Regions from separate parts of the Priestia sp. FW507-14D1A genome, predicted to be linked through region 3. Evidence: riboswitches for the same ligand, from Rfam matches in the RefSeq annotation. Region 3 holds a riboswitch; each other region holds the start of a gene.
The links. A riboswitch is a leader RNA that binds a small molecule or an ion and turns the genes downstream of it on or off. The one in region 3 is predicted to bind cobalamin.

Region 1 (9,747 bases), on a different contig from region 3:
CAACGGGCTTTATGGAAGACTACACGTATGAATTGGCTCCCGGACGTGAGTCAGTGCTTCAATCACACATGCTTGAAGTAGACCCGACGCTAGCGGTAAACAAACCAAAACTAATCGTTTCTCCGCTAGGTATCGGTAACCGCGAAGACCCGGCCCGCTTAGTGTTTGATGGTAAACAAGGAGAAGGCGTAGTCGTTTCCATGGCTGACTTCGGCACGCATTACAAGCTGTTAATTAACGAAGTATCGGCATTTGAGCCGGAAGTTCCAGCTCCAAATCTTCCGGTAGCGCGCGTGCTTTGGAACATTAAGCCGAACTTCCAAGACGGCCTTAAAGCGTGGATTGAAAACGGAGGAGGCCATCATACGGTTTTTTCACTAAATTTAACGACGGATCAAATCGTCAGCTATGCAAAGCTTGTGGATCTAGAGTACGTCATTATTAAGTAAGCATTCACATTTCCGAGGGAGCGCTGCTTCCTTGGAAGTGAAAATATAGCGTTAGTAAAAGAACGCCGTTTTTAGAAATAAATGAAAGCGTTTTAAATTTGTGTGATAGGAAGCAAAACTAAGACAATACAAAGGGGATATAATCATGAGTAAAGTATCAAGTAAGTTTATCTTCTTCTTCGGCTCATTTGCCGGTATTTTATTCGGTTATGATATTGGGATTATTGCTGGTGCAGAAGGTCATATCCGTGAAGCGTTTCATTTGAGTCCGCTCTGGCTGGGAATTGTAGTTTCGTCGCTAATGGGCGGAGCCATTATCGGTTCCATTTTAAGCGGATTATTAGGCGATAAGTTTGGGCGAAGAAAATTAATTTTAATTTCGTCTATCATCTTTCTTTTAGGCTCCATAGGTTCCGCGATTGCACCGGAGGAAATTACGTTAACGATTGCGCGCATTTTTTTAGGTACAGCAGTAGGAACGGCTTCTTCGTTAGTTCCTGCCTATATGTCAGAAATCGCACCTGCTCATATTCGCGGAAAGCTTTCAGGTTTAAATCAGCTAATGATTGTAATTGGATTATTATTAAGCTATATCGTAGCCTTTATTTTTGAGCCGGTTCCAAACAGCTGGCGATTAATGCTTGGCAGCGCCGGTATTTTTGCAATTGTCTTATGCATCGGTATGATCAAGCTTCCAGAGTCGCCTCGCTACTTAATTAAAAATGGAATGCCAGATAAAGCGCGTGAAGTGCTGCGTACGCTTCGCCGCTCAACAGCTGAAGTGGAAGCAGAAGTGTCTGAAATTGAAAGCGTAGCTGTGCATGAGAAATCAGGCATTAAACAGCTGTTTCATAAAAAGTTTCGTCTAGCTTTAATTATCGGTGTCGGAATGGCAACTTTTCAGCAGGTTCAAGGCTCAAACTCAATTGTTTATTATGCAACAAGCATTGCTCGTCAAGTTGGTTTAGCCCCGCAGGTAGCTGCTGGCTTTACGGTTATTGTTGGGGTAATCTTCGTGGTGACAACACTTATCTTCCTGCAGTTTGTTGATAAATTCAACCGCCGTACCATTCTTACGATTGGCGGGGCGGGTATGGCTCTTTCATTTTTTACACCGGCTATTCTAGGAGCGTTAGGGGTTAATGAAGTTGTTGTTAACTGGGTTACGTTAATTGCTCTTTGCTGCTTTATCCTTTGCTATGCGTTTTCTTGGGCGCCGCTTACGTGGATCATTGTAGGAGAAATTTTCCCGCTTTCTGTACGCGGAATCGGTGCTGGGATTTCATCTGCTTTTAACTGGACGGGATCGCTGGCAGTAGGGCTTGTGTTCCCAATTTTAGCTGATCAGTTTAGTTTGGGCGTTATCTTTTCAACGTTCGGGATCATTTGTATTCTCGGATTATTCTTCATACGTTTTGTAGTTGTTGAAACAAAAGGACGCAGCCTAGAGCAAATTGAAACGGACATGGCAGCTCGGTCTGCAAGCAAGTCTTTAAGTCCGGTTGAGCGTAATAAGTACGTTTGATTATAGTGAACGCTCAACTTGTAAGAACCCTTTGCTATCCCAGCAAGGGGTTCTTTTTTAGATTAGTAGGATTCTAGCTTTTATGTGGTCCTATCAGTGCTTTACAAAATAAAAGGATAGATAGGCTATGGAAACTAATTTAAATGTGCGTTCTGCTTACAAGAAGGTAGTGACCTTCATCAACAATTTCTCATATAAATAAGTAAGCTTGTTTACTTTTAACTAAATTTATTTATTAATAGGGGGATTAACTAGTTGATGAATTTGACGCTTCATGAACGTTCTGAAAAGTTATTAAAGCAAAGAATTAAACAATTAAACCCGAGAGATCCATTTAACTTTGTTTTTATGGGCGACAGCAGAGGTGACGGACCAAACGATAATTGTTACACGATGAGCGGTGAATTTGAGCTTGTGTTAAAAAAGGCGGTAGAATTGAACCCGCTGTTTATTATTCATGGGGGAGACACCGTCTATACAGGGAAAAAAGAGTATTTGGAGCATTTTGTTAAAGTTGTTGAAAAAATCGCACCAAACATTCCTATGTTTGTATGCGTAGGGAATCATGATGAATTAAACCTTGAGGAAAGCAACCTAGAAAACTTCAGAGCTACTATCGGAAAAGTACACTGGGTCATCGATATTCCTGTCTTCAACTTCCGATGCATCGCACTAAATAATATTATCAGTCCCAAGAATAAAATATATGGATTTACAGATAGAGAGCTGAATTATTTAGAGCAGCAGCTGGAGGATGCTCCTCGTAATACCGTTTTAGCTATGCATGCCCAGCCAAATATTGGCCGGTGGACAAACCTTGAAGGGTTTCCTGTAACGACTACTCAAAGTCAAGAATTTTTTGATTTAATTCAAGAACACCGCGTGAAAAAAGTGTTAGTCAGCCACGTGCATGCGTATGACGAGCAGTTTATTAGAAAAAACAGAAACGGGTCGTTTACGCTTGGAAGAGGCACTGATTTTGTATTGTCAGGAGGCGCCGGTGCTCCCCTTGATTTTGAGCCGCCTTTAATTTTAAACAATTATAATTTTACGGAGTTTTTTGTAAGCAGGTACGACATTTTAGGACCTCTTCTTTGGAAGGATTTTGGACGACCTCGAAGAAATTGTTTGTAAAAACAAGAAAGTAGAAAGCTAGGTTCAAAAAAAGAGGCTGGAACAAAAGGGTTTTAGACGAAGTGAAACGAATCATCGATCAAGATGTGTGATTAGTGGTTCGTTTTTTGGTTAGGGTAAACGTAGGTTTCATGTGTATAGGTCTTTCTAGCAGGTGATTGGAGGACAAGACGAAGACTCCCGCAAAAATCGAAATCTCGTACGGAAATCAACTGCGGTGTCACAAGGGATTCAGCTCATGTATCCCATTTGCCTTTAGATTGAATTCATTTCGTTATGTCTCAACCTCTTTTGGAAAAATGTGCATAACTCTTAACGAAACCTTGTAGCAGAAGGCTAAGTCAAACGTTATAATAGATAATGAATGATGATATATTCTCTATATTTGTCATATATTTGTATTACATATGTAATTAAAGAAAAACATTCACTTGATATACTGCTTAATGACTTAACTTTATCTTAAAATTTACAGTGAAATGCCTGCTTATAGAGGCTTAGAACATACACAGCAAATGGAGGAGCAATCATGGCAAACGAAAAGATGCAAGAAGGACTTGATCGTTTTATCAAGGAAGATTTAAATGACCTTTTAGGTAGACTGTTCCCCTTAATGGACCGGGAGTGTGCCGAAGAAAAAAGAAAGCTTATCGAAACAGCGGTAGAGTATATCTATTCGTCAGGATATCACCAGGGAGCAAAAGATTTAATTGAAACACATCGAAAAGATGATTACAAATTGTTAAGGCAAAAATTAGCGTCAGCACCTCCTAAAAACTGATTTTTTAAAAAAATTTTTTGACAACATAAATCTAAGGTGTTAAGATGACTCTACATTCAAAATATTATAAACAATTAAAACTCTTATTGAGAGAGGCGGAGGGACTGGCCCTGTGAAGCCCGGCAACCATTTAACATTCTTGTTGAAAAGGTGCTACATCCTGCAAAGCGTACAGCTTTGAAAAATAAGAGAGGATTTCATAGATACTATGCCTCTCTATTCGTGATAGAGAGGCTTTTTATTTTATGTGAATATGTTTTGAATGAACAATTTTATAAAAATGCATCAGGTGCTGTGTAACGAATGTACGCAGCTTAAAAGGGAAGACCGGTGAAAAGCCGGCGCGGTCCCGCCACTGTAATGGGGAGCAACTTATTAACCACTGTTTCATGTTGAAATGGGAAGGGATAGGAAGCGATGAACCTAAGTCAGGAGACCTGCCTGTTGTATGCACTTAAGCTCTACGGGATATAGAGAGGAGTGAGGAATACGTGTTGAGAAAAACAGGCTATCTCAACTTTAGTTAAGTATGCGTATCATCTCTCTTTTCATTTCGAAAAGAGAGATTTTTTAGTTTACCGATAAAAAATATACAGGGAGTGGAAAAAATGAGCAGTGTAAAAAGTTCAAACTTAGGTTATCCAAGAATTGGTGAAAAACGAGAATGGAAAAAAGCGCTTGAACAGTTTTGGGCAGGAAAACTAGAGAAAGATATCTTTTTGCAGGAAATTGAGTCTCTTCGTCTAGGGCATTTAAAAAAACAGCGTGACTCAGGAATTGAATTGATTCCAGTCGGCGATTTTAGCTTATACGATCACGTGTTAGATACAGCCGCTATGTTTGGTCTAGTGCCAAAGCGCTTTGATTATGACGGAGGACCGGTATCGCTTGAAACGTATTTTGACATCGCGCGAGGAACAAAAGGTGCGGTAGCCTCTACGATGACAAAATGGTTTAACACAAATTATCACTACATCGTACCAGAGCTTGAGGAATGTACGCCGTCTCTTGTAGAAAATCGCCCGCTTCAGTTTTACAAAGAAGCAAAACAGAAGCTGAATATTGAAGGCAAGCCCGTGATTTTAGGTCCAGTAACATTTGTAAAGCTGTCAAAAGGATATAAAAAAAATGAGTTTAAAGAAATAGTTGAACAATTTGTTCCTCTGTATGCGACTATTTTAGCTGAGCTTCAGGCAGAAGGAGTAGAGTGGGTACAGATAGATGAGCCGATTTTATCTACAACGCTATCAAAAGAAGACCTGGCACTTTACACAGAAGTCTATCAAACTTTGAAGGAAGCGGCACCGAATGTAAAAAACATTTTGCAAACGTATTTTGACAGCGTTGATCACTACAAAGAAGTTGTGTCTCTTCCTGTTGAAGGAATCGGTTTAGACTTTGTGCATGACCGAGGCGAAAATCTCACGGCTCTTAATAAATATGGTTTTCCGAGTGATAAAGTGCTGGCAGCAGGAGTGATTGACGGACGAAACATTTGGCGTGAAAATTTGGACGAACAGCTTTTAACAATCAGTGAAATTGAAGAAGCCGTATCAAAAGACCGTTTGATTCTGCAGCCTTCATCAAGTTTATTACATGTTCCTGTCACGGTGAAAAATGAAGAGACGATTGATCCAGTATTGAAAAATGCGCTCTCTTTTGCAGATGAAAAGCTAAAGGAAATCACGCTTTTAGCAAAAGCAGTGCAGCAAGGAAAAGAAGCAATAGAAGAAGAAATAAGCGTAAACAAACAGGCAATTCAAGCATTAAATGGATCATCTTTTCGAAATCATCAAGACGTGCAAAAAGAGCTGAAGCAGCTGCACAGTTATAAAGCAGAGCGACAAGCGCCGTTTGACGTACGTCAGCGCGTTCAGCAAGAAGCTTTTCAACTGCCGCTTCTTCCAACGACAACGATTGGAAGCTTTCCGCAAACAAAAGAAGTGCGAAAAGAGCGTCTAAAATGGCGTAAAGGCGAGTTAAGCGATGAAGCATATGAAGCGTACATTAACGAGGAAATAAAAAAATGGATTGAAATTCAAGAAAACATCGGCTTAGATGTCCTTGTGCACGGAGAGTTTGAGCGTACGGACATGGTCGAATACTTCGGTGAGAAATTAGGAGGCTTTCAGTTTACAAAGTTTGGCTGGGTGCAATCTTACGGTTCTCGCTGCGTGAAGCCGCCGCTTATTTACGGAGATGTATCGTACGAGCAGGCGATGACGATCAAAGAAACGGTCTACGCACAGTCTTTAACCAATAAGCCAGTTAAAGGAATGCTGACGGGTCCGATTACGATTTTAAACTGGTCGTTTGTGCGTGATGATATCCCGCGCTACGACGTGGCAAATCAAATTGCGCTTGCTCTTAGAAAAGAAGTAGAAGCACTTGAAAGTCAGGGCATTTCAATGATTCAAGTAGATGAACCGGCGCTGCGTGAAGGATTGCCGTTAAAACGAGAAAACTGGAACAGTTACTTGAACGCTGCGGTGTATGCGTTCAAGCTAGCGACGGTATCGGTGCAAAACGAGACGCAAATTCACACGCATATGTGCTATTCGGAATTCGAAGAAATTATTGATGCGATTAAAGCGCTGGATGCCGACGTGATTTCTATTGAAACATCTAAAAGCCACGGCGAATTAATTTATGCGTTTGAAAAACATACGTATAATCAAGGAATTGGACTTGGCGTATATGATATCCACAGCCCGCGTGTACCGAAGCTTGAAGAGCTTCAGCGAAACATTGACCGTGCTCTAAAGGTGCTTGATCCTGCATTATTTTGGATTAATCCCGACTGCGGCCTTAAAACAAGAGGAATCAGCGAGACGGTTGAAGCTTTAAAAGTGATGGTTGAGTCTGCAAAACAAACCAGAAAAAATTTATTACAAAACGTTTAATAATAAGAAAGTAAAGGACAAGCAGTGTAACCGCTACACTGCTTGGTCTTATGGGATTTTAAAAGGCCAAAAATATCCATTGACACTTCCCGTACATTTTTGTATCTTTTTAAAGGTGTTTTTAAAATCAGGGAGGTACAACATGAGTAACAACAGCACGCAGCACGTTAAAATTGTAACAGCGGATCCATCAGCGCTAGGTCTATTCGGACTTGCCATGGTAACACTTGTTGCATCGTTTCAAAAGCTTGGGGTAACCGATGGTGTTTCATTGGTATTGCCATGGGCGATTTTTTTAGGCGGAATAGGACAGTTAATCGCGTCTATGCAAGATTTCAAACATAATAATACCTTCGGCGCAACTGCTTTTGGTGCCTTCGGATTATTTTGGCTAGGTGTAGCTATGACATGGCTTATTCAGCTTGGAGCATTTGGGGAAGCGCTCGCAAAAGAAGCGGATCCGAAGCAGCTCGCATTTGCTTTTGTCGGCTACTTGATTTTCAGCGTTTTTATGACAGTTGGAGCAATGGGCACTCATAAAGTATTATTTATTATTTTTGTGTTAATTGATTTCTTATTCATTGGATTATCGCTAAGTACATTTGGTGTGGCATATGAATACACGCACTTACTAGCAGCAGTGTCAGAGCTATTAATTGCTCTGTTTTCTTTCTATGGATCTGCAGCGGCTGTATTAAATACTCACTACGGTCGAGTTGTGCTTCCGGTGGGCAAGCCGTTTGGTGCATTTATCAAATAATCAAGACGTTAATTAAAAAGCGAAGTAGGGTTGAATTCTGTGTGATGCAGAGGTCAATCCTTTTTTGTTTGGGCATTTTTATATATAGTAGAAAGAGATAGTTATATGTAATAGAAGCTTTTAGAGAAAAAAGAGAAATACATAATGAAAGGAAACGTTTCAATGATTATAAGACAAGTGGATGAAAAAGATTTAAACCAATTAATTACGTTAGAAAACAAAGGCTTTACACCTGAAGAAGCTGCCTCAAAAGATGCATTTATCACGCGGATCAACACCATTCCTGATACGTTTATCATCGCCCAAGAAAATGAAGAAATAATCGGATATGTGAACGGTCCCGTCATTTCAGCTCCGTTTATTACGGATGATTTGTTTGAAAAAACGATTTCGAACCCTGAGACAGGCGGTCATCAAAGCATTTTAGGGATTGTTGTAAATCCCAAGCATCATCACAAAGGAATTGCCAGTATGCTGCTAAGAGAGTTTGAAAAACAAGCGCGGAACAAACAGCGTTTAACGATTACTTTAACATGTAAAGAAGAATTGATTCCGTTTTACGAAAAAAACGGATATATCAATCAAGGCGTTGCCGAATCTCAGCATGCAGGCGTGCAGTGGTTTAATATGAGTAAGAAGCTTTAACAAACAACGAAATAGAAAAGCACAAGCTTCCTTTAAGGAGTTTGTGCTTTTTTATATTAATTTCTGTGTAGTTATTATAAATATGTAAAAGTAAAGGTGGTATTGACATGAATAAGTACGGCTTTTTTTATTGAGAGGGTGCACAGGTGTTTAATCTATTTCGTTGCTTCTAGCGGTTGATTGAAGGGCAAGGCGAAGACTCCTGCGGGAAAAGCGGCACAGGTGAGACCCCGCAGGAGCGAAAGCGACGAGGAGGCTCAGCGCCCGCTGAAAGCGAGACCTTGCACGGAAATCAACAGCGGTGTAACAAGCGATTTATACTCAATCATTTCTCTCATTTTTTCGTCTTTAGACTGGCTCACTCTCGTTATGTTTCAATCTCTTTTTTAGGTAGGTAAGAGACATTGACTTGTCAAACATATTTGACAGTAACAAGAAAAATAATATAAGATATGGATGTAAAAAGTTTTTTACATTTTAGAGATGAGTGATGAATGGTGGAAAATCGAATTAAAGAACTGCGTAAAAGCAAACGGATGTCTCAAGACGAACTGGCAAAAGTATGCGGCGTATCGAGACAAACGATTAATGCAATTGAAAACAATAAGTATGATCCAAGCTTAACGCTAGCTTTTCAACTTGCTACAGAGCTTGGAGCAACAGTAGATGAGCTGTTTTTATTTCATAAATCATGATGAGTTAGTTAAAAAGAGAAGGTAATGTGAAGTAGTGATCTTACTAGTAGAAGTTTTAACATGGCTGTAAGCTAAAAGCACCTAAGTAAACAGTAGATCAATATTACTTCTATCATTTTATAAAAAAGAGATTTACAGAGCAACGGTGGTGAAAGGAATGAAAAATCGAGCTGCCGGAGTAGCTCTTACAAGTATCGGCATGTTACTGTTGATGGTAACGTTAGTACTTCCTGTTCCGGGATTAACGTATAGTTTACTTGTAGGAAGCAGCATTCTACTAAAAGGCTGCGGGACAGGAGGAATAAAAAGGTGTATCACGTGAATGCAGCGTGATATAGAAAAGGAGGTTCCTTTTGAAAAAAAGAACGATTATTATAGCTGCACTTTTATTTATTGTCGTATTTTATTTTACATATACCGGGAAAGCCTATCAGTTAAAAGACGTCATAAAAGTAGATGAAGCAAACGTTACGCGTATTGAAATAGATACGGACGAAGGAAAGCGTGTAGTAGATGATAAAAAGAATACGAAAGAGATCGTACACTCTTTGTCACAGATAGAAGTAAAAAAAAGCAAGGAGCTCGACCCAAAGTTTGACCAAGCTTACTGGGTAAAAATCGTTGAAAACGGAAAAGATGCGTACGGTTTAACGATTTACGATAATGATTACATAAAAGCGTTTAGCTTTGAAGATAAAAAACAGGCGACATATACGATTGTTAAAGATCAAAAAGTAGATGTGAAAAAGCTGTTTTCAACTAAATAAACAAACCTACTAAAAAAGACAGCCAGCGCTGTCTTTTTTTATGAAAATAATAGATTGAAAATTACGACTATTTAAAACGGAATTAATC
Region 2 (9,747 bases), on a different contig from region 3:
GCGTACTTACAGTCTGAGCAAAAACCAGATCAAGTGGTAACTGTTTTTGCTGGCCAAGATAAGGAAGCAACAGCTAAAATGCGTGAATATTTTGGGGACATTGAGCCTTCATCACCGTCTATGGCGCTTTTAAAAGGAAAAGAAGTCGTTCATTTTATTCCTCGACATGAAATTGAAGGTCAGCCGTTAGAAGTTATTTTTGAAAATATTTTAAATGGCTTTAAGCAGCACTGTTCATAAAATGTCCTGCTTTTGTCACATCTAGTATATAGATTTTTAGAGAAAAATCGCATATACTTTATAAGAAAAAGGATGTCTATCGGCATCCTTTTTCTTTATGTAAATAGCCAAACAGTGTAGGGGGAGTTATGAAAGTGATTGTTACGACTGCTGGTCGAACAAATGAACAGATGACTGTAAAAGCCAAACAAGTAGCCGCTGATTTAAGTATACCTTTTGTAGTAAGAGAGAAGAAATCCGTTGCAGATCTTCAAAATCTTCAAGCTGCAGACGTGCTGGTTGTCGGTAAGAATAGAGTAGAATTGCATGTCCAAAATGAAGAGGAACCTATTTTTTTTCATCCAAATTCCGCTATGTTTAGAGTAAAGAGATGGCTGCGAGGAGAACGTGATCCGTTTATTGAAGCTGCTGGTTTAGAAAAAGGAATGAGCGTGCTTGACTGTACACTTGGTCTTGCATCGGATAGTATGATGGCGAGCGCAGCGGTAGGGAAAAGCGGGAAAGTTGTCGGACTAGAAGGCAACCGCTATGTAGCTTATTTAGTCAAACAAGGACTTTTAAATTGGGAAAGTGACGTACAAGAGTTGAACGATGCAATGAAGCGTATAAACGTGGTTCATCAAAATTTTGAATCGTTTTTGGCGTGTTGTGAAGATAATTCTTTTGATGTTGTCTACTTTGATCCTATGTTTCAAGAGCAAATTGATGAATCGAATGGAATTAACGGTATTAAAGCAATAGCACTGTATACTACGCTGACGCCAATGGCTATACAAGAAGCAAAAAGAGTAGCCAAACAAAAGATCGTGCTAAAAGATCATTGGAAAAGCAGTCGTTTTGAAGAACATGGATTTACCGTACAAAAACGAAAAACATCAAAATTTCATTACGGGACAATTGATATACAATAATAAACAAAAAAGTAAAATGAATCCTGATCATTGAAAAAACTTCCAAAACCTTTTAGGAATTAAAAAGTTTTGGAAGTTTTTTTTATGAATTTCATCTAAAGTTCATAAAAGTATGATATATTTTTGAACATAAAAATACTTTTGTGTTTAAGCATCCAGCAAAAAAGGAATATCTTGTATAGGTTTCCGCTCGGTGTGACAACCTCAAATAGAAGAAGGAAGGTGCTAACTAAAAAGTCTTCGAATGCCCGTAGGCAGCATAAATGAATAAGCAAATATAGGTAAAAAATTAATAAGTATGTTACAATACCTAGTGAGTTATAACAATGAATTTTACGATATGAAAAGACCATATGGGAAAAGATGAGAAAGGAAAGATACGAATGCCTAGATGGATAAAAAGAATGCTAATTGTATTTATTACAGTATTTACATTTGGGCTTGTCACTCCACCAGAATATTTATACGTTGATGATGCAAAAGCGGACAAGCAACATAAAGCAGGGTATGTAAGAGAAACAACTCCTGTCACAGCTGTTATAGAAGATATTCATTTGCCATATGAAGAACCAAAATATGAAGACGTTTCATCATTTGTTACGTATGCAATGGAATCAGCTGAAAAACAGTCAGTGGAAAAATTTGGAACAAAAATTGGACCTGTCATTGAAGATGAATTTCGTCTAGCAGTGTTACCTAAAATTGAAGAAGTGCTGACCGACATTGGCACTGAACGTGAACAGTCGATTCAGAATCTCGAGATAAGCGAGCACCCTGCTGCTGGCTACGGTGAAAAGATTTTCCATGTATATGACCGGGAAACCGGTCAGGACTTAATACGATTTCATGTACGGCGTGAAAATCCTCCAAAAGATGGATACTGGTTTAATTTTCACTATCATGCGGCTGCAGATAATTTTCAGAAGCATTATGATTTAGGGAAAATTTATTGGAACCGAAACATGCCGCCTAAATGGTTTAGCTGATAATAGACACAACATTCTGCGATTTCGAAATGTTAGCTTTTTTAAGCTAGCATTTTTTTACGTCTAAAACCGTTATGGTCTAAATAAGCTGAAACATTAGCACAATGATAAAAAAATCGTTTATAATGAAGTCAGACTTCTTACCATAGAATAGGGAGAAGGAACGAATAGATGTTGGAGGTAACATAATGAAACAATTTACGGAAGAAAAACAATTTCGCGAACAAATTAAGAACGAAACACTAAGCGTTGGAATTTTTACGACAACGTGGTGTCCTGATTGCAAACGTTTGGATATGTTCATTGATGAAATCGTTGACGAAAATACAGATAAAGCATGGTTTAAAATTGATAAGGATGAGTTTGAAGAACTTTCTGCTGAAAACAATGTAATGGGTATTCCTTCTCTTCTTGTATATAAAAACGGTGAAAAAATTGCACACTTGCACAGTGCAAATGCTAAAACGCCTGAAGCGGTCCGTGAATTTTTAGCAACTCTTTAATTCCTTAAGCTGCGAGAGCATTCTCGCAGCTTTTTTTGTGAGAATGGCTATTTCCATTTTTCCATGAGTGGGGTATACTAGGACAAGTGAATAATCGTAAAGCAATAAGGTCTCAATTTAAAGATTGAGTGAAAAGGGAAGTCTGGTGAAAAACCAGCGCGGTCCCGCCACTGTAAGCGCTCTGTGCGTAAGTCAGGAGACCTGCCTTATTGTTAGCTGTGAAACCTTCGAGGAAGGGTGAAGCAGGGTAATGAACATACATATCAAGTATAGTGAACGGATTCTTTTCCTGCTTATCTTGACGTTACCTGCTTTGCTTTCAATTGAAAGTAAAGCTTTTTTATTTTGAAGCTGCCTGCGAGCAGTATACATAGTCAAAGCGGAAAAACGGGATAGCGCTGCTTTTTGCATGATCATTTGCTTTTTCTTTAACGTGGAGGTTTCGTATTCACAATGAACAATATATAGGGGGAGTATTTAGATGAAAAAATGGCTTTCGTATTCCATTATTGCACTGTTAGTCATCGTACTTGCTGCATGCGGTGCAGGCAACCAAAGCAACAGTGATAAAAAAACGAAGCAAGATACGGAACAAACGTCACAAGCTGCATTTCCAGTGAAGGTAAAAGACGCGCGTGATAAAGAAATCACGTTGAAAAAACAGCCTAAGAAAATTGTTTCCTTAATGCCAAGTAATACGGAGATTGTATATGCCCTTGGCCTTGAAAAAGAATTAGTCGGTGTTACAAGCAACGATGATTATCCTAAAAGCGTAAAGAAAAAAGCGCAGGTAGGAGATATGAACGTTAATGCGGAAAAAGTTATTGCTTTAAATCCTGATTTAGTGCTGGCACACGCTTCAAGTATGGGCGTTTCGGATGAAGTATTTAAACAAATTGAAAGTGCGGGTATTCCGGTATTTGTTGTAAAAGATTCAACAACGTTTGATACGGTTTATGATTCTATTACGCAAATCGGTAAATTAACAGGTAAAACAAAAGAAGCTAATCAAACAATTAAAGACATGAAAGAAAAAGTAGCTTCAATTGAGAAAAAAGCAAAAACGATTTCAAAAGAAGATCGTAAAAAAGTATGGATAGAGGTATCAGGAGCTCCTGAGATTTATACAACAGGAAAAGGTACGTTCATGAACGAAATGCTTACTATGATCGGTGCGGATAACGTAGCAGCTAGTGAAAAGGGTTGGGTTAAGTTTTCTGAAGAGCAAGTTGTTAAGTTAAACCCTGACGTTATTATCGCAACGTATGATGCAGACAAAAATGAGATTATGAAGCGTCCCGCTTGGAGCAGCATGACTGCTGTAAAAGAGGGTAACATCGAGAAGGTTGATCAAAACAAAATCAATCGCTTAGGACCTCGTATTGTAGATGGCTTAGAGGACTTAGCAAAAGCAGTATACCCTGAGGTGTACAATAAATAAGAAGAGGGACCATATTCCAGTTCGAATTGAAAAGGGGATTGGTCCCTTTTCACATCTTAAAATTGAAGAACGGCCTGAGCTTTTAATCATGAAAACCGAGACTTCTTATAAAACATACAGCTCAGGGGTTTTAGGAACAGGCATTACGGAAACGGACACCTTTTACAATCGATTTGTTCACAAAGACTATTATTCAGATACTCCTTCTTTGGAGTATGAGCAATATTTGATGAAAGAAAATGTGCGCCATGAGCAAATCGTAGGGTTGATGACAGCCGTTTGGTTAAAAGAAAGAGCGGTTTACTGTTATGAAGGCTACGGAGTAAGAGTAGCTTCCGTGATAACGGCTGGAGTAGGAAACGCAGTAGATATTACAGCTGATGAAGCTGTCCCGTTCTATTCCTCTCCCGGTACAATTAATATGTTTTTTTTCGTGGAAGGTACGCTTACGGATGCAGCGTTTTTACAGCTTTTTATCGCGGCCACAGAAGCTAAAACAAAAACGCTGTCACAGCTGGGTGTCATAGATTCGGCTACAAAGACGATTGCTACGGGAACATCTACGGACAGCATCTCAGTTGCAGCGTCTCAGCAAGGAGCATTATATGAATATGCAGGCTCTATGACCGCTTTAGGGCAAGCGGTAGCCAAGCTGGTGAAAATAAGCTTAGAGCAGGGACTTAAGGGAAAGAGGTGAAGAAATGAGTATTACACAAGCGATAATTGCACACATGACGGCCATGACGATTGCTTTACTAATTGACCGAATTATAGGTGACCCCGAAAATTGGCCGCATCCCGTTCGCTGGTTCGGCAAATGGATTTATTGGATGGATTCCAGATTAAATACAGGTGCAGGAAAACGATTCAAAGGATTGCTTCTTGTGATAAGTATGGCTGTGCTCGCAGGAGTTGTTCCCTTTTTGTTCCTCCATGCTTTGTACGGAGTTCATTTTATAGCAGGTGTTATAGTAGAGGGCGTAATGATTGCGACTACTATATCCACTCGTTCTTTAAGCGAAGCTGCCTATAAGGTACAAAAGCCGCTTCAGCTAGGAGATATGGAGAAAGCTAGATATGAAGTAAGCATGATTGTGGGACGAGATACAGATCGTTTGTCAGAAGGAGAAATTGCCAGAGCGACGGTAGAGACCGTGGCTGAAAATACAAGTGATGGTATTACAGCTCCGCTTTTTTATGCATTTATAGGAGGAGGAGCCCTAGCATTTTTTTACCGGGCTATTAACACATGTGATTCGATGGTTGGGTACAAAAATGACCGCTACTTTCTGTTCGGCTACTTTAGTGCAAAAACCGATGACGTATTAAACTATATTCCAAGTCGGTTAACTGCAGTGGTGATGACGGCTGTTAATGTAGCAAAAAGCCAGTATTCTCTTGGGCATGTAACGAGTTTGATTAAGCGTGATGCTAAGAAGCATCCAAGTCCAAATAGCGGATACGGGGAAAGCGCAGTGGCGGCTCTGTTAGGTATTCAACTCGGCGGACTTAATACATATAAAGGCATAGAATCTAATCGTGCAAAAATGGGTGAACCACTCATTCCCCTGCAAGCCGGTCATATTGAACAAGCTGTTTTCATTATGAAAAGGACGGTCTATGCTACGTGGTTATTATATTTTTTGTTAGGAGGAGTTATTAGTGCTATTACCTACACATGGAGCTAATCCTACTGTCTTTTTAAAAGCAATAGGGGCCGAGAATTTGTCGCATATAAAAGACTTTAGCGTGAACACAAATCCTTTAGGGGCTCCCCTTGTGCTTCACGAAAAGTGGAACGAATTCAAGGATGCAGCGTTTAGTTATCCTGATCCTCAAGTAACGAAGCTGAAAAATAAACTTGCAGCTCATCATCATGTTTCAGCTGCTCAAGTGCTGCCTACAAATGGTGCCGCTGAAGCGTTTTTCCTTATTGCTTCGTTATTTTCAGGAGAGAAAGCAGGGATTGTACAGCCGACTTTCGTTGAATATGAACAGGCAAGTAAAGCTTATGGATGTGAAGTGACATACATTCCTTTAGCTGAAGAAAATGGCTGGAGCTGGGATATAGAGTTGATTATGAGCATTCTTCCGGATATAAAAATACTGTGGATTTGCCATCCAAATAATCCAACGGGCGTTATGTATAGTCATGAGGAATGGATGAAAGTAGTAAAAGCTGCTGCTCATCATGGTACATACTTAATGATTGATGAGGCATTTATTGATTTTGTCGAATATCAGCCTTCATTTGATTCTCTTATTCTGGATTATGAACATATCATCGTTGTGCGTTCCATGACAAAGATGTTTAATATTGCCGGGCTTCGTCTTGGCTATATTTTGGCAAATCAAAAAATCATCAGCAAGATGTCTAAAAAGCAGCCTCCTTGGAGTGTGAATGGATTGTCGCAGCAAGTAGGCATGATATGTGTGGATGAAAAAGATTTTGTAAAAGAAACCGTACATTATATTAAACAAGAACGGGAACGGATCTTGAGTCAACTAAAAGAATGGGGGCTTTTGGTTTCTCCTTCTCAGACAAACTATTATCTTTGCAGTGTTCCGTCTTCTATTAAAACGCGCGAATGGCTTGTCTATTTAGCAAGCCATGGCGTGGTAGCTCGTCATACTGAAAACTTCCCATTTTTAAATGGCCGCTATATCCGTTTGGCTGTGAAAACGAAAGAAGAAAATGACTATTTACTTAACGTAATCAAACAAGGACTTGATGAAATATGATCATCTTTATTAGCGGAGGCGTTCGAAGCGGAAAATCACGTGCAGCGGAGAATATGGTTCAAACTTTTTGTACAAAGCGCGCTGTTTATATTGCCACAAGCAGGCAAACAGATAAGGAAATGCAAAAACGCATCCAGCTTCATCAAACAGAACGCCAAGCAGCGAACACGCCTTGGGTAACGATCGAACAGTCTGTAGATTTACAAAAAATTCTGCCGAATCTTCAAAGTGATGATGCTATACTTTTGGATTGTGTCACGAACTGGCTTGCCAATGAGCTTTTTTTAACAGAAAAAAGGTGGCAAACAAAAGAAGGGAAACAAGCGGTTTTTCGTCATATGACAGAAACGCTCGATAAGCTGTTTGCGCAGTCTCAGACGGTTGTGCTAGTATCTAATGAACTGTTTGAAGCGGGTGTATTAGAAGAGCCCACATATAGTTATATGAAGATGTTAGGGAAATTACATCAGTATATTGTAGAAAAAGCAGATGTGGCTATTTGTGTAGAAGCGGGAATCTATCGTTTTAAAAAAGGAAAGGAATGTGTAGATATATGAAAGAATGGATAGCCATACTACGAATTTCTCTCCAGTTTTTTACGATCTTACCACTGGCTAAAACCGTTCAATGGACTGAAAAAAGAACGGCACGCTCACTTTTTGTGCTGCCGTGGATTGGTATGTTACTAGGCTTGATGTTTTATAGCTTTTTACAGCTGCTTCAGTCTTCACCTATCACTACGATCGTTGGTAGTATTTTAGTTTTGCTTTTACCGCTTATCTTAACGGGCGGTCTTCATTTAGACGGCTGGATGGACGTAAGCGATGCGTATTTTTCTCATCAGTCAAAGGAAAAAAAACTGCAGATTTTAAGTGATCCGCACGTTGGGTCTTTTGCTATTCTTTCTCTTATGGTTCTGCTTCTGCTGCGTTTTAGTGCGATCTATGAATTAGCGTCTCTTTCTTCTTTATCAATTTGGGCATGTTTAGTAGTCTTTACACTTCCAAGAATTGGAGCAGCCTTTTTGTTGATGAGAGATAAGCCCGCTAAAGATACGGGTCTGGCTGCTTATTTTCAAAAAGGAGTCACCAAACGGTCTATTTATGGATTTATCATCATGAGCCTATTCTTAGTTGCTATTTTCGCTGTTTTTATGGACAATAAATTCATTATTCTTTTCTTTGCCGGGTTTTTATGGCTGTGGATACGGTTTTATCGTTCGCAGTTTGGTGGCGTAACAGGAGATGTTATAGGGGCAACCATTGAAGGAGGAGAAACGTTTTTATGGATAATTCTTTGGTTATCACATGTATTCGTCACGGCATGACGCTTGAAAATCAACAGAAAAAATATATAGGGTGGAGTGATCCGCCTTTAAGTACAGAAGGGAAAAATGAATTAAAAGAGCTTTTTCTAGAACCTCAGCTCGTTATTTCCAGTGACTTAAAAAGAGCGCTAGAAACAAGTTCAGTTGTTTTTCCTAAATCTCAGGTGGTTAAAAGTAAAAATTGGCGTGAGCTGCATTTTGGAGATTGGGAAGAGAAGACGTATGAAGATTTAAAAAACATACGGGCGTATAGAGATTGGATTGATCACTGGACAGAACGTACGCCTCCGAATGGTGAAAGCTTCCCAGGCTTTTCAAAACGAGTTTGGGTAGCGTGGGAAGAAGCGGTCGATTTGGCGGCCAGTCAGCAATTGCATCACATTGCTATTGTTTCACACGGCGGACCACTGCGTTTACTTGCATCTCATTTTAAACAGACAGCGTCGCTTTGGGATGTTTCTTTTTCTTACGGAGAAGGTTTTTCAGTAGCGTGTACATACAAACAGGCAAAGGAGAGAAGAGCATGCATTTCGTATTCGGCGGTGCATTTACCGGCAAAAGAAAATGGGTGAAGCAGCATTATGCCAGTGAGTCGATAAAATGGCATTGTTTGTATGAAGACCCCGTTTTACCAGCGTTTGAGTTCGAAGAAAGTTACATAGTACTAGAAGGATTTGAGCACTATGTTAAGGAATTAATACATAGCGAGCTGGAGTCTCCGCATCTTGTTGTTAAAAAGTTAATACAGAAGTGGAGAGACAGCGGTGTATGGGAACAGTTAATAGTGATTGGAACTGAAGTCGGCAAAGGGATTGTTCCTTTAGATCCAACAGAGCGGCAGTGGAGAGATGAGTGCGGGTATGCGTATCAGCATTTAGCGGCACATGCCCGGAAAGTAGATCACATTTGGTACGGAATTGCTAATCGATTGAAGGAGGAAATACAATGAACATTTACACAAAAACAGGGGACAAAGGGCAGACAAGCTTAATTGGAGGACGAGTAAATAAAGATGATATTCGAGTGGAAGCATACGGTACGATTGATGAGCTAAATGGCTTTGTAGGTCAAGCGATTTATCAGCTGGATGAAGCAACATTAAAAGATGTAAAAGAAGAGCTAATTACGATTCAACATGAGCTTTTCGACTGTGGAAGTGATTTAGCATTTGCAAAAGATGATCATCCGTACAAAGTAACAAACGACATGATATCAGTACTTGAAAAGCGCATTGATGTCTATATGTCAGAAGCGCCGGCCATTGAGCGTTTTATTTTACCTGGAGGCACACCTGCAGCGACAACGCTTCATATTTGCCGGACGATTACACGCCGCGCAGAACGGCTTGTTGTTGGCGTGCAGCGTGAGTATAAAATTAATGCGGCGGTGCTTCAGTATTTAAATCGTTTATCCGATTATTTCTTTGCTGCGGCTCGAATCGCTAACGCGCGAGAAAATGTACAGGATGTAGAGTATATTCGCAGTGCCAAAGTATTTAAACAGCCTAAAAAATAAGGTATAAAAAACGGTCGAGCTAAAAGCGATCGTTTTTTTTATGAGCTATTTCGATAGGCAAAATAAAGCTATAAAAAAGAGG
Region 3 (9,747 bases):
TTCTATTTTACAGCCGATTGGAGACATATTTATTCATTTAATTAAGATGATTGTCGTACCGATTGTGATTTCAGCATTAATCGTAGCGGTCGCAGGAGTAGGCGATATCAAAAAATTAGGTAAGCTTGGCGGAAAAACAATTCTTTATTTTGAAATTGTTACAACCATTGCTATTGTAGTGGGGATTATTGCCGCGAACTTATTTCACCCTGGTGCAGGGGTTGATATGGGACATATTGAAAAAAGCGATATTTCTCAATATGAGGCAACGGCAAAAACGTCTGAAAGTACAGGGATTGCTCAAGAGCTTCTTCATATTGTTCCGACAAACGTCTTTCAATCGGTAGCAGAAGGCGATCTTTTACCAATCATTTTATTTTCCGTACTGTTTGGTGTAGGCGTAGCTTCGATTGGAGAGAGAGGAAAACCTGTTTTAGCCTTTTTTGAAGGCGTCTTGGATGCAATGTTTTGGGTAACTAATTTGGTGATGAAGTTTGCTCCAGTAGGTGTATTTGCACTTATTGGTGTTAATATTATAAAGTTTGGTGTCGGATCACTTATTCCATTAGGAAAATTAGTGTTCGCCGTTTACTTCACCATGATTTTCTTTGTGCTTGTGGTTCTTGGAATTATTGCTAAAATGGCTGGAACAAGCATGTTTACGCTGATAAAAGTGTTAAAAGACGAGCTGCTTCTTGCTTTTACAACGGCAAGTTCAGAAGCCGTTTTACCGTCTCTTATCAAAAAGATGGAAGACTTCGGCTGTTCTAAATCGGTTACATCGTTTGTTATTCCAACGGGCTACACGTTTAACTTAGATGGTTCAACCATTTATCAGGCGCTGGCATCGCTGTTTATTGCTCAAATGTACGGCATCGACCTTTCCATTATGGATCAAATTCAGCTCCTTCTTGTGCTAATGTTAACCTCAAAAGGAATGGCTGGTGTACCAGGGGCATCGTTTGTAGTTGTACTTGCTACACTTGAATCTATGGGCTTCCCTCTTGAAGGCATGGCATTTATTGCAGGAATTGACCGCATTCTTGATATGATGCGTACCACAGTTAACGTAGTAGGAAATGCTTTAGCTGCTATTGTAATGTCCAAGTCTGAAGGCGAGTTTGATAAGCAAAAATCATTAAATTACACAAATGAATTAAAGAAATCAAACATAGCTTAAAACAAAAAAGCCGGGCAGATGCCCGGCTTTTTTGTTTGGAGTTGCCTGTTATCTTTTTTGAAACATATGGTAAAATAAAAGAAATGAGAGACAAAGGAAGTGTCATAATGACGGAAACTGTTCAGTTAATTAAAAAGCTTGTTTCGATTCCCAGTCCTTCTGGAAATACAGAAAAGGTAATTTCATTTGTCGAAGACTATGTAAAAGAGCTAAATATTCAAACGTATCGCAATCGAAAAGGGGGCTTAGTCGCTACTATTCCCGGTAAAGATACAGATCACCACCGCATGCTGACGGCTCATGTCGATACATTAGGTGCTATGGTAAAAGAAATCAAACCGAGTGGACGTCTGAAAATCGACCTGATTGGAGGGTTTCGCTACAATTCTATTGAAGGAGAATATTGTGAAATTGAAACTTCATCAGGAGAAGTATTTAAAGGAACCATCCTTATGCATCAAACATCTGTTCATGTGTATAAAGATGCAGGGAAAGCTGAGCGGAATCAAGAAAATATAGAAATTCGATTGGATGAAAAAGTACATAGCGCAGAAGATGTTCGCAGTCTTGGAATTGAAGTCGGCGACTTTGTTTCGTTTGATCCTCGTGTAGAAATAACAAAAAGCGGTTTTATTAAATCTCGTCATCTCGATGATAAAGCAAGCGTAGCTTTATTGCTTCAGCTCATGAAAATAATTCAAGAAGAACAGATCGAACTGCCATACACTACGCATTTTCTCATTTCAAATAATGAAGAAATTGGATACGGAGGAAATTCGAACATTACGCCTCAAACAGTAGAATACTTAGCGGTTGATATGGGTGCTATGGGAGATGGACAATCTACTGATGAATACACCGTGTCTATTTGTGTAAAAGATTCAAGCGGCCCATATCATTACGGTTTGAGAAAGCATTTAGTGGAGCTAGCTAAGCAGCATGATATTCAGTACAAATTAGATATTTATCCGTTTTACGGATCAGATGCTTCTGCTGCTATTCGTGCCGGACACGATATCGTACACGGCTTGATTGGTCCAGGAATTGATTCTTCTCATGCGTTTGAGAGAACGCATCAAGATTCATTGAATCATACGTATAAGCTTCTCTATTACTATGTTCAGTCGAACATGATTCTGCTTTAAGAAAGGGATATTTAATTAGTGTATTTTTATGCAAAGGAAAGAACAGAACGGGATTGTGATGTCTGTTCTTTCCTTTCTTAAAAAAGAAGCCGGCTGTCTGGCTTCTTTTTTTTTATAAATACTATATATTTTTTTACTGGTGAATCAACAGTTGGTTAAAAAAGCACCTTTTTAAAAAGGTACAATACTGCTTAAACCTTTTGTACATTTTGTTCATTTACAGAAGTTAAAATGTTTTTAAATTTTTAAAAGTTTCTTGTGACAAGTTTTGTAGAATGGGTTTTCAAAAGGAAATGGTTTCGTCATAATGTGGATATAGCGATCACTACAATAATCGGAGGCGAATCTTTTCATGTGGGTACTGACGGTATATGCTGGAAAAGAAATGAAAATGTTTGAATTTGAAACTGAAAAGCAGGCGAGAGAAGCTTTTGCCAAAACAAATGGCTGTAAAGTTCTTTCAGAAGTCGTGTATTATAATGATCCTCATTTAACATTGGTAGCTATATAAGTAGAAAAACAAGAGCTGATTTTTTGCTCTTGTTTTTTTATGGCTCTTTATATCCTATAAAAAGAATAGAGTTGAAATAAAAAAAAATGTACGCTATGATATGGTAGTTACTTCTATTATTCTGATAGTTTAAAAGGTTCATATATATCAAACAGCAACAGTAAAGATGCCAAGAAGGCTTAATAGGGAAACTGGTGAAAGACCAGTACTGCCCCCGCAACTGTAAGTGTGGACGAACGAGTATAACCACTGTGGAAAAATCACGGGAAGGTTCTCAAGTAGAATGATACACAAGTCAGGAGACCTGTCTTTATTGTGAAGTTTCTATTTCTCCGGGGAGCGGGAAGGGAAACGTTGGCTTAAAGTGGCATTCGTGTACACTCTTATTCTGACGTTTTACCCGCTCGCATATTAGCGAAGCGGGTTTTTCTCGTATCGCAAAACTACATATCGTGCAAAAAAGGTGCGCAATGTCCACATTGCGTTAAATGGGAAGTCTGGTGTGAAGCCAGCGCGGTACCCGCCACTGTGAAGATGAGCTGATTGCATATGCCACTGTATTCGGGAAGGCGCAATCAAGTGATGAATCGAAGTCAGGAAACCAGCCTTTTTCTAATGCGAAGCTTACCCTACGGGATATAGGTGGAAGTGCAAAAACTTAGTTTGAATTTTTCTGCGCCTCTATCATTGATAGAGGCGCTTTTTTTAGTAAAGGAGCGAATGAGTGTGACGACGTGGAACTTAAATGGAACAAAACATCACGTATTGATTTGTAATGGAAGCAGCTGTATGAGAAAAGGTGGAGAAGAAGCCACGCAAGCTATTCGAAATAAAGTGACAGAACTGGATTTGGATGAAACGGTTCATACAACGCGTACACGTTGTAACGGACGATGCAAAGATGCTCCTGTAGCTATCGTCTATCCTTCAGGAGATTGGTACAAGCAGGTCACTGAAACCGTGGCTCATCGGATTGTCGAAGAACATTTAGCAGGAGGCTGCAGTATAAAGGAATCGCTTATTTATGAATATGATCAAAATGGTTTCGTTTCTCCGGAAAACAGTGACTCCATAGAAGGAATTGACAAAGTAAAAAGTAACGCATAAAGGAGGAGCTAGCATGAAAGGTAAACTTTTAGTTATTGGATTTGGGCCGGGAAGCTTTGAACATATTACACAGCGAGCAAGAGAAGCCATTCAAGAAAGTGATATGATCATCGGTTACAAAACCTATGTGGAATTAATTCAAGGACTGTTAACGAATCAGCAAATTATTAGTACGGGAATGACCGAAGAAGTAAGCCGTGCACAGGAAGCTGTAAAGCAAGCTGAAGCAGGAAAAACCGTAGCTGTCATTTCGAGCGGAGATGCGGGAGTATACGGAATGGCAGGCCTTGTGTATGAAGTGTTGATTGAAAAAGGCTGGAAAAAAGAAACGGGCGTAGAGCTGGAAGTAATTCCTGGCATTTCGGCTATCAATTCATGCGCATCTCTCCTTGGAGCGCCCGTGATGCACGATGCTTGTACAATTAGTTTAAGTGACCACCTTACGCCTTGGGAGCTAATCGAAAAAAGAATTGAAGCAGCTGCACAAGCAGATTTTGTAGTGGCTTTTTACAACCCAAAGAGCGGAAGACGAACAAGACAAATTGTTGAAGCGCAAAGAATTCTATTAAAGTATCGTTCCCCTGATACGCCTGTTGGTCTTGTGAAAAGCGCTTATCGTGACCGTGAAGAAGTCGTAATGACCAACTTAAAAGACATGTTAAATCATGAAATTGGCATGCTGACTACCGTTGTTGTCGGAAATTCATCTACGTTCTTTTACGACGATTTAATGATTACACCGCGCGGATATCAGCGAAAATATACCCTCAACCAAACGGAGCAGCCGCTAAGACCGCATCAGCGACTTCGAAAAGAAGCAGAACCATGGGCTCTCGATCAAGAAGAGACTGTAAAGCAAACAGCTTCGACTATTGAAGCAGTTCAGACCAAAACAGAAGAAACAGCAACTTCACGAGCTCTTGCAGAAGAAGCGCTTCAAGCAATTTTAGGTGAACCTACTTCTGCGGTCGTACGTCAGCCAGTACAGTCTATTTTCGAAGTGGCGATTAGTCCAGGACTTGCCAATAAGAAATTCACGCCTGTTCAAATGACAACACTAGCAGAAGTTGTTGGTGAAAAAGGTACGATGGAGTATACACCTGACCATCAAATCAAACTGCAAATCCCAACGGCTCAGCCAGATGTGATTATTAAAAAGCTCCAAGCAGCTTCCTTTTTACTATCTCCGGTCGGAGATGTGTTCACAATTAAAGCGTGTGATTTTTGTGACGGAGAAAAAAGCGATGCTATTCCACATACGGAAGAATTACAAAAACGCCTCGGGGGAATGGACATGCCAAAAGAGCTGAAGCTTGGTATTAATGGATGCGGTATGGCTTGCTATGGCGCTGTTCAAGAAGATATCGGCATTGTCTATAGAAAAGGTGCGTTTGATTTATTTTTAGGAGCTAAAACGGTTGGACGCAATGCGCATTCAGGTCAAATTGTGGCGGAAGGTATAGCGCCTGACGACATTGTTGAAATAGTGGAGAACATTGTCCATGAATATAAAGAAAAAGGTCATCCTAATGAGCGGTTTCATAAATTCTTTAAGCGTGTGAAGAACGTTTATGGATTCGACTATCAAGATATAACACCAAAAATAAAAGTAGAACCAGCTCCGTGTGGAGATTAAAAAATGGGAGGGCATTATATGAAATCAGTTTTATTTGTCGGTCATGGAAGCAGAGATCCTGAAGGGAACGATCAAATTCGCGAATTTATTTCGACTATGAAGCATGATTGGGACGCATCTATTTTAGTAGAAACGTGTTTTCTAGAATTTGAACGCCCAAATGTAAGTCAAGGCATTGATACATGTGTGGCAAAAGGAGCACAAGATGTAGTTGTAATTCCAATTATGCTCTTGCCTGCGGGCCACTCTAAAATACATATTCCGGCGGCTATAGATGAAGCTAAGGAAAAATATCCACACGTAAACTTCGTATACGGACGTCCCATTGGCGTTCATGAAGAAGTCCTTGAAATTTTAAAAACGAGATTACAAGAATCAGGAGAGAATTTAGAAACTCCAGCTGAAGACACGGCTGTTATCGTCTTAGGGCGAGGAGGAAGTGATCCTGATGCAAACAGTGATTTATATAAAATTACGCGCCTTCTTTGGGAAAAAACAAACTATAAAATCGTTGAAACTTCTTTTATGGGCGTAACTGCTCCGCTGATTGATGAAGGGGTAGAGCGATGTTTAAAACTAGGCGCTAAAAAAGTGGTTATTCTCCCGTATTTCTTATTTACAGGAGTACTAATTAAGCGTTTGGAAGAAATGGTGACGCAGTATAAAATGCAGCATGAAAACATTGAGTTTAAGCTCGCCGGCTATTTCGGTTTTCACCCAAAACTGCAGACAATTTTAAAAGAACGTGCTGAAGAAGGATTAGAAGGGGAAGTGAAAATGAACTGCGATACGTGTCAATATCGCCTCGGCATTATGGAGCATATTGATCACCATCATCATCACGATCATGACCATGATCACGGACACCATCACCACGATCACCATCATGACCACGACCACCATGAAGATAAGGTCGGCGGGCTAAAATGATTTTATTGTTAGCCGGAACTAGCGATGCACGTGCATTAGCCGTGCAAGTGAAAAAAGCAGGTCATGAGGTTACGGCAACGGTTGTAACCGAAAACGCAGCTATCGAATTACAGCGTGCAGAAGTGAAAGTGAAAATTGGACGTCTCACAAAAGAAGATATGATGGATTTTGTAAACGAACATCGTGTAAAAGCTATTGTGGATGCAAGTCATCCCTTTGCGGAAGAAGCGTCTAAAAATGCTATCGGCGCAGCTGCTGAAACAGCGATTCCTTACATACGCTATGAGCGGGCTTCGCAGGCTTTTACCTATGATAATATGACAATGGTTTCTACGTATGAAGAAGCAGCAGAAGTAGCAGCTGTGAAAAAAGGAGTTATTATGCTCACAACAGGCAGCAAAACGCTGCAGGTTTTTACAGAAAAGCTGCTTCCTCTTTCAGATGTACGGCTTGTTGCTCGTATGCTTCCAAGGCTGGATAATATGGAAAAGTGCCAGCAATTGGGATTCCCGCAAAAAAATATTATTGCTATTCAAGGGCCGTTTACAAAAGAGTTTGATCGAGCGCTGTATAAGCAATACGGAGTGACGGTCATGGTCACAAAAGAAAGCGGAAAAGTTGGATCTGTGGATGAAAAAGTGGAAGCAGCTAAAGAGTTAGGCTTAGATATTATTATGATTGGGCGACCGAAAATTGAGTATGGAACCGTGTATTCCACTTTTGAAGAAGTGGTTCATGCTTTAGTAAACCAAAATAGGAGTTGATTGAGATGGATTTTCGTACAGAATTTAAACCGTTAACTGTTCAGCCTCAGCAAATAGAAGGAAAAAGTTTTGAGATGATTACAGAAGAGCTTGGGCCTCATCCGTTTACAGACGAACAGTACCCAATTGTTCAGCGCGTAATTCATGCGTCTGCAGACTTTGAACTTGGGCGCAGCATGCTGTTTCATCCAGATGCGATTCAAGCAGGAATTAAAGCTATTCGCAGCGGCAAGCAAGTAGTTGCAGATGTACAAATGGTGCAAGTAGGGACAAACAAGCAGCGAATTGAAAAACACGGCGGTGAAATCAAAGTTTATATTTCGGATCCGGACGTAATGGAAGAAGCAAAGCGCTTAAATACAACGCGTGCAATTATTTCGATGCGAAAAGCCATCAAAGAAGCAGACGGTGGAATTTTTGCAATTGGGAACGCACCCACAGCTTTACTTGAATTAATTCGTTTGATTAAAGAAGGAGAAGCGAAGCCTGGGCTTGTTATTGGTCTGCCGGTAGGATTTGTTTCAGCAGCTGAATCTAAAGAAGAACTTGCAAAACTTGACGTACCGTTTATTACAAACATCGGGCGAAAAGGCGGCAGTACGGTAACGGTTGCTGCATTAAATGCAATTTCAATTCTTGCAGATCAGGTGTAACGCATGAAGGAAGTACCAAAAGAACCTAAGAAACTCAGAGAAGGCTATACGACGGGCGCTTGTGCAACGGCAGCTACGAGAGCAGCTCTGCTTACGCTAATTTCAGGAGAAGTGCAAGATGAGTCAACGATTTACCTACCTGTCGGCCGCTTTGCTACGTTTCATCTTGAAGAATGCGAGTATCGCACAAGCAGTGCTGTAGCCAGCATCATTAAAGATGCTGGAGACGATCCCGATGCCACGCACGGAGCGCTGATTATTTCTGAAGTTTCGTGGTGTAATGGTGCAGACATTATCATTGATGGAGGAGTGGGAGTAGGGCGTGTGACAAAGCCCGGTCTCCCAGTTCCTGTCGGTGAGGCAGCCATTAACCCTGTTCCAAGAAAGATGCTGAAAGAAACGGCTGAACAGCTTCTAGCCCAATACAATATACAAAAAGGCGTTAAGATTGTCATCTCGGTTCCTGAAGGAGAAGAAATGGCGAAAAAGACATTAAATGCGCGTCTAGGTATTTTAGGAGGCATTTCGATACTGGGGACGCGGGGGATTGTCGTTCCGTTCTCGACAGCTGCTTATAAAGCAAGTATCGTTCAGGCCATCAGCGTTGCTAAAGCGAGTAACTGTGAGCACGTTGTCATTACGACAGGGGGCCGAAGCGAAAAGTATGGAATGAAACAGTTCCCTGAACTTCCGGAAGAAGCATTTATCGAAATGGGAGATTTTGTTGGATTTACGTTAAAACAATGTAAAAAGCAAGGAATGAAAAAAGTGTCGCTCGTAGGCATGATGGGAAAGTTTTCAAAAGTCGCGCAGGGCGTTATGATGGTTCATTCAAAAAGTGCACCCATTGATTTTAATTTTTTAGCAAAAGCTGCTTCTGAGTCAGGCGCTTCTGCTGAACTGGTAGAGGAAATAAAAGGTGCAAACACAGCTTCTCAAGTGGGAGATTTAATGACGCAAAGCGGTCATCATCAGTTTTTTGAAAAACTGTGCGAGTACTGCTGTTTATCAGCATTAAAGGAAGTAGGGGACGGAATCGATGTCGATACGTCTCTTTACACATTAAAAGGAGATTTTTTAGGACAGGCGGTGCAACATGGCAATTAAAATTATTGGAATTGGTGACGATGGGAAGTTAAGTTTGCTTCCGATGTATGAACAGTGGGTGTATGAAAGTGATGTGCTAATTGGAGGAAAGCGTCACCTGGATTTTTTTCAAGATTTCGAAGGAGAAAAAGTAGCGATTGAAGGGGGTCTTTCTCCTCTTGTTGAACGTTTAAAAAACGAAGAAGGAAATGTGGTTGTGTTAGCCTCAGGCGACCCGTTATTTTACGGAATAGGAAGCTATCTTTCTACAAAGCTAGACGTTGAAATATATCCTTATTTAAGTTCTATTCAGCTTGCATTCTCACGTTTAAAAGAGCGATGGCAAGACGCTTATTTTACAAGCGTGCACGGCAGAAGTATAAAGGGACTCGCTCAGCGCATAGACGGTCATAAAAAAGTAGCGATTTTAACAGATGAGCAAAATTCTCCTAGTGCTCTGGCAAACTACTTATTGTCATTTGGCATGACGGAATACAAGATGTTTGTAGCAGAGAATTTAGGAGGAGAAACGGAGCGCTGTCAGCTGCTTACGCTGGAAGAAGCGGCGAATCAACTCTTTTCCCCGCTTAATGTCGTGATATTAAAGCAGGTAGAAAAAAGCCCAATTTGGCCTCTTGGAATAGAGGACGATGAATTTATTCAACGCAAGCCGGACAAAGGACTTATTACTAAAAAAGAAGTTCGTACACTTAGTATTAGCGCCCTGCAGCTAAA

Region 1: it holds a riboswitch for cobalamin, as region 3 does, so the genes downstream of both, metE (5-methyltetrahydropteroyltriglutamate--homocysteine S-methyltransferase) here and AC3WJG_RS14865 ((2Fe-2S) ferredoxin domain-containing protein) in region 3, are expected to answer to the same signal.
Region 2: it holds a riboswitch for cobalamin, as region 3 does, so the genes downstream of both, AC3WJG_RS19525 (ABC transporter substrate-binding protein) here and AC3WJG_RS14865 ((2Fe-2S) ferredoxin domain-containing protein) in region 3, are expected to answer to the same signal.

The regions. Positions count from the first base shown of each region.
Region 1 is NZ_JBYSWQ010000001.1:329,568-339,314, reverse strand. It holds gene araA (L-arabinose isomerase) at 1-449, shown strand, start outside; gene AC3WJG_RS02050 (sugar porter family MFS transporter) at 595-1,974, shown strand; gene AC3WJG_RS02045 (metallophosphoesterase family protein) at 2,233-3,108, shown strand; gene AC3WJG_RS02040 (hypothetical protein) at 3,638-3,889, shown strand; SAM riboswitch class I at 3,970-4,080, shown strand; cobalamin riboswitch at 4,160-4,348, shown strand; gene metE (5-methyltetrahydropteroyltriglutamate--homocysteine S-methyltransferase) at 4,498-6,792, shown strand; gene AC3WJG_RS02030 (acetate uptake transporter) at 6,935-7,552, shown strand; gene AC3WJG_RS02025 (GNAT family N-acetyltransferase) at 7,697-8,197, shown strand; gene AC3WJG_RS02020 (hypothetical protein) at 8,374-8,595, shown strand; gene AC3WJG_RS02015 (helix-turn-helix transcriptional regulator) at 8,692-8,892, shown strand; gene AC3WJG_RS02010 (hypothetical protein) at 9,050-9,214, shown strand; gene AC3WJG_RS02005 (DUF5301 domain-containing protein) at 9,246-9,659, shown strand; gene AC3WJG_RS02000 (hypothetical protein) at 9,742-9,747, opposite strand, start outside.
Region 2 is NZ_JBYSWQ010000006.1:2,734-12,480, reverse strand. It holds gene AC3WJG_RS19545 (BrxA/BrxB family bacilliredoxin) at 1-240, shown strand, start outside; gene AC3WJG_RS19540 (class I SAM-dependent methyltransferase) at 375-1,151, shown strand; gene AC3WJG_RS19535 (YpjP family protein) at 1,535-2,137, shown strand; gene AC3WJG_RS19530 (thioredoxin family protein) at 2,326-2,640, shown strand; cobalamin riboswitch at 2,731-2,863, shown strand; gene AC3WJG_RS19525 (ABC transporter substrate-binding protein) at 3,122-4,081, shown strand; gene AC3WJG_RS19520 (adenosylcobinamide amidohydrolase) at 4,062-4,778, shown strand; gene cbiB (adenosylcobinamide-phosphate synthase CbiB) at 4,783-5,769, shown strand; gene cobD (threonine-phosphate decarboxylase CobD) at 5,744-6,823, shown strand; gene AC3WJG_RS19505 (bifunctional adenosylcobinamide kinase/adenosylcobinamide-phosphate guanylyltransferase) at 6,820-7,380, shown strand; gene cobS (adenosylcobinamide-GDP ribazoletransferase) at 7,377-8,150, shown strand; gene AC3WJG_RS19495 (histidine phosphatase family protein) at 8,108-8,722, shown strand; gene AC3WJG_RS19490 (bifunctional adenosylcobinamide kinase/adenosylcobinamide-phosphate guanylyltransferase) at 8,674-9,099, shown strand; gene AC3WJG_RS19485 (cob(I)yrinic acid a,c-diamide adenosyltransferase) at 9,096-9,665, shown strand.
Region 3 is NZ_JBYSWQ010000003.1:244,588-254,334, reverse strand. It holds gene AC3WJG_RS14880 (cation:dicarboxylate symporter family transporter) at 1-1,180, shown strand, start outside; gene AC3WJG_RS14875 (M42 family metallopeptidase) at 1,288-2,325, shown strand; gene AC3WJG_RS14870 (hypothetical protein) at 2,678-2,836, shown strand; cobalamin riboswitch at 2,984-3,162, shown strand; cobalamin riboswitch at 3,281-3,460, shown strand; gene AC3WJG_RS14865 ((2Fe-2S) ferredoxin domain-containing protein) at 3,563-3,943, shown strand; gene cobJ (precorrin-3B C(17)-methyltransferase) at 3,957-5,579, shown strand; gene AC3WJG_RS14855 (sirohydrochlorin chelatase) at 5,598-6,509, shown strand; gene cobK (precorrin-6A reductase) at 6,506-7,273, shown strand; gene AC3WJG_RS14845 (precorrin-8X methylmutase) at 7,279-7,926, shown strand; gene AC3WJG_RS14840 (cobalt-precorrin-5B (C(1))-methyltransferase) at 7,930-9,033, shown strand; gene AC3WJG_RS14835 (bifunctional cobalt-precorrin-7 (C(5))-methyltransferase/cobalt-precorrin-6B (C(15))-methyltransferase) at 9,023-9,747, shown strand, end outside.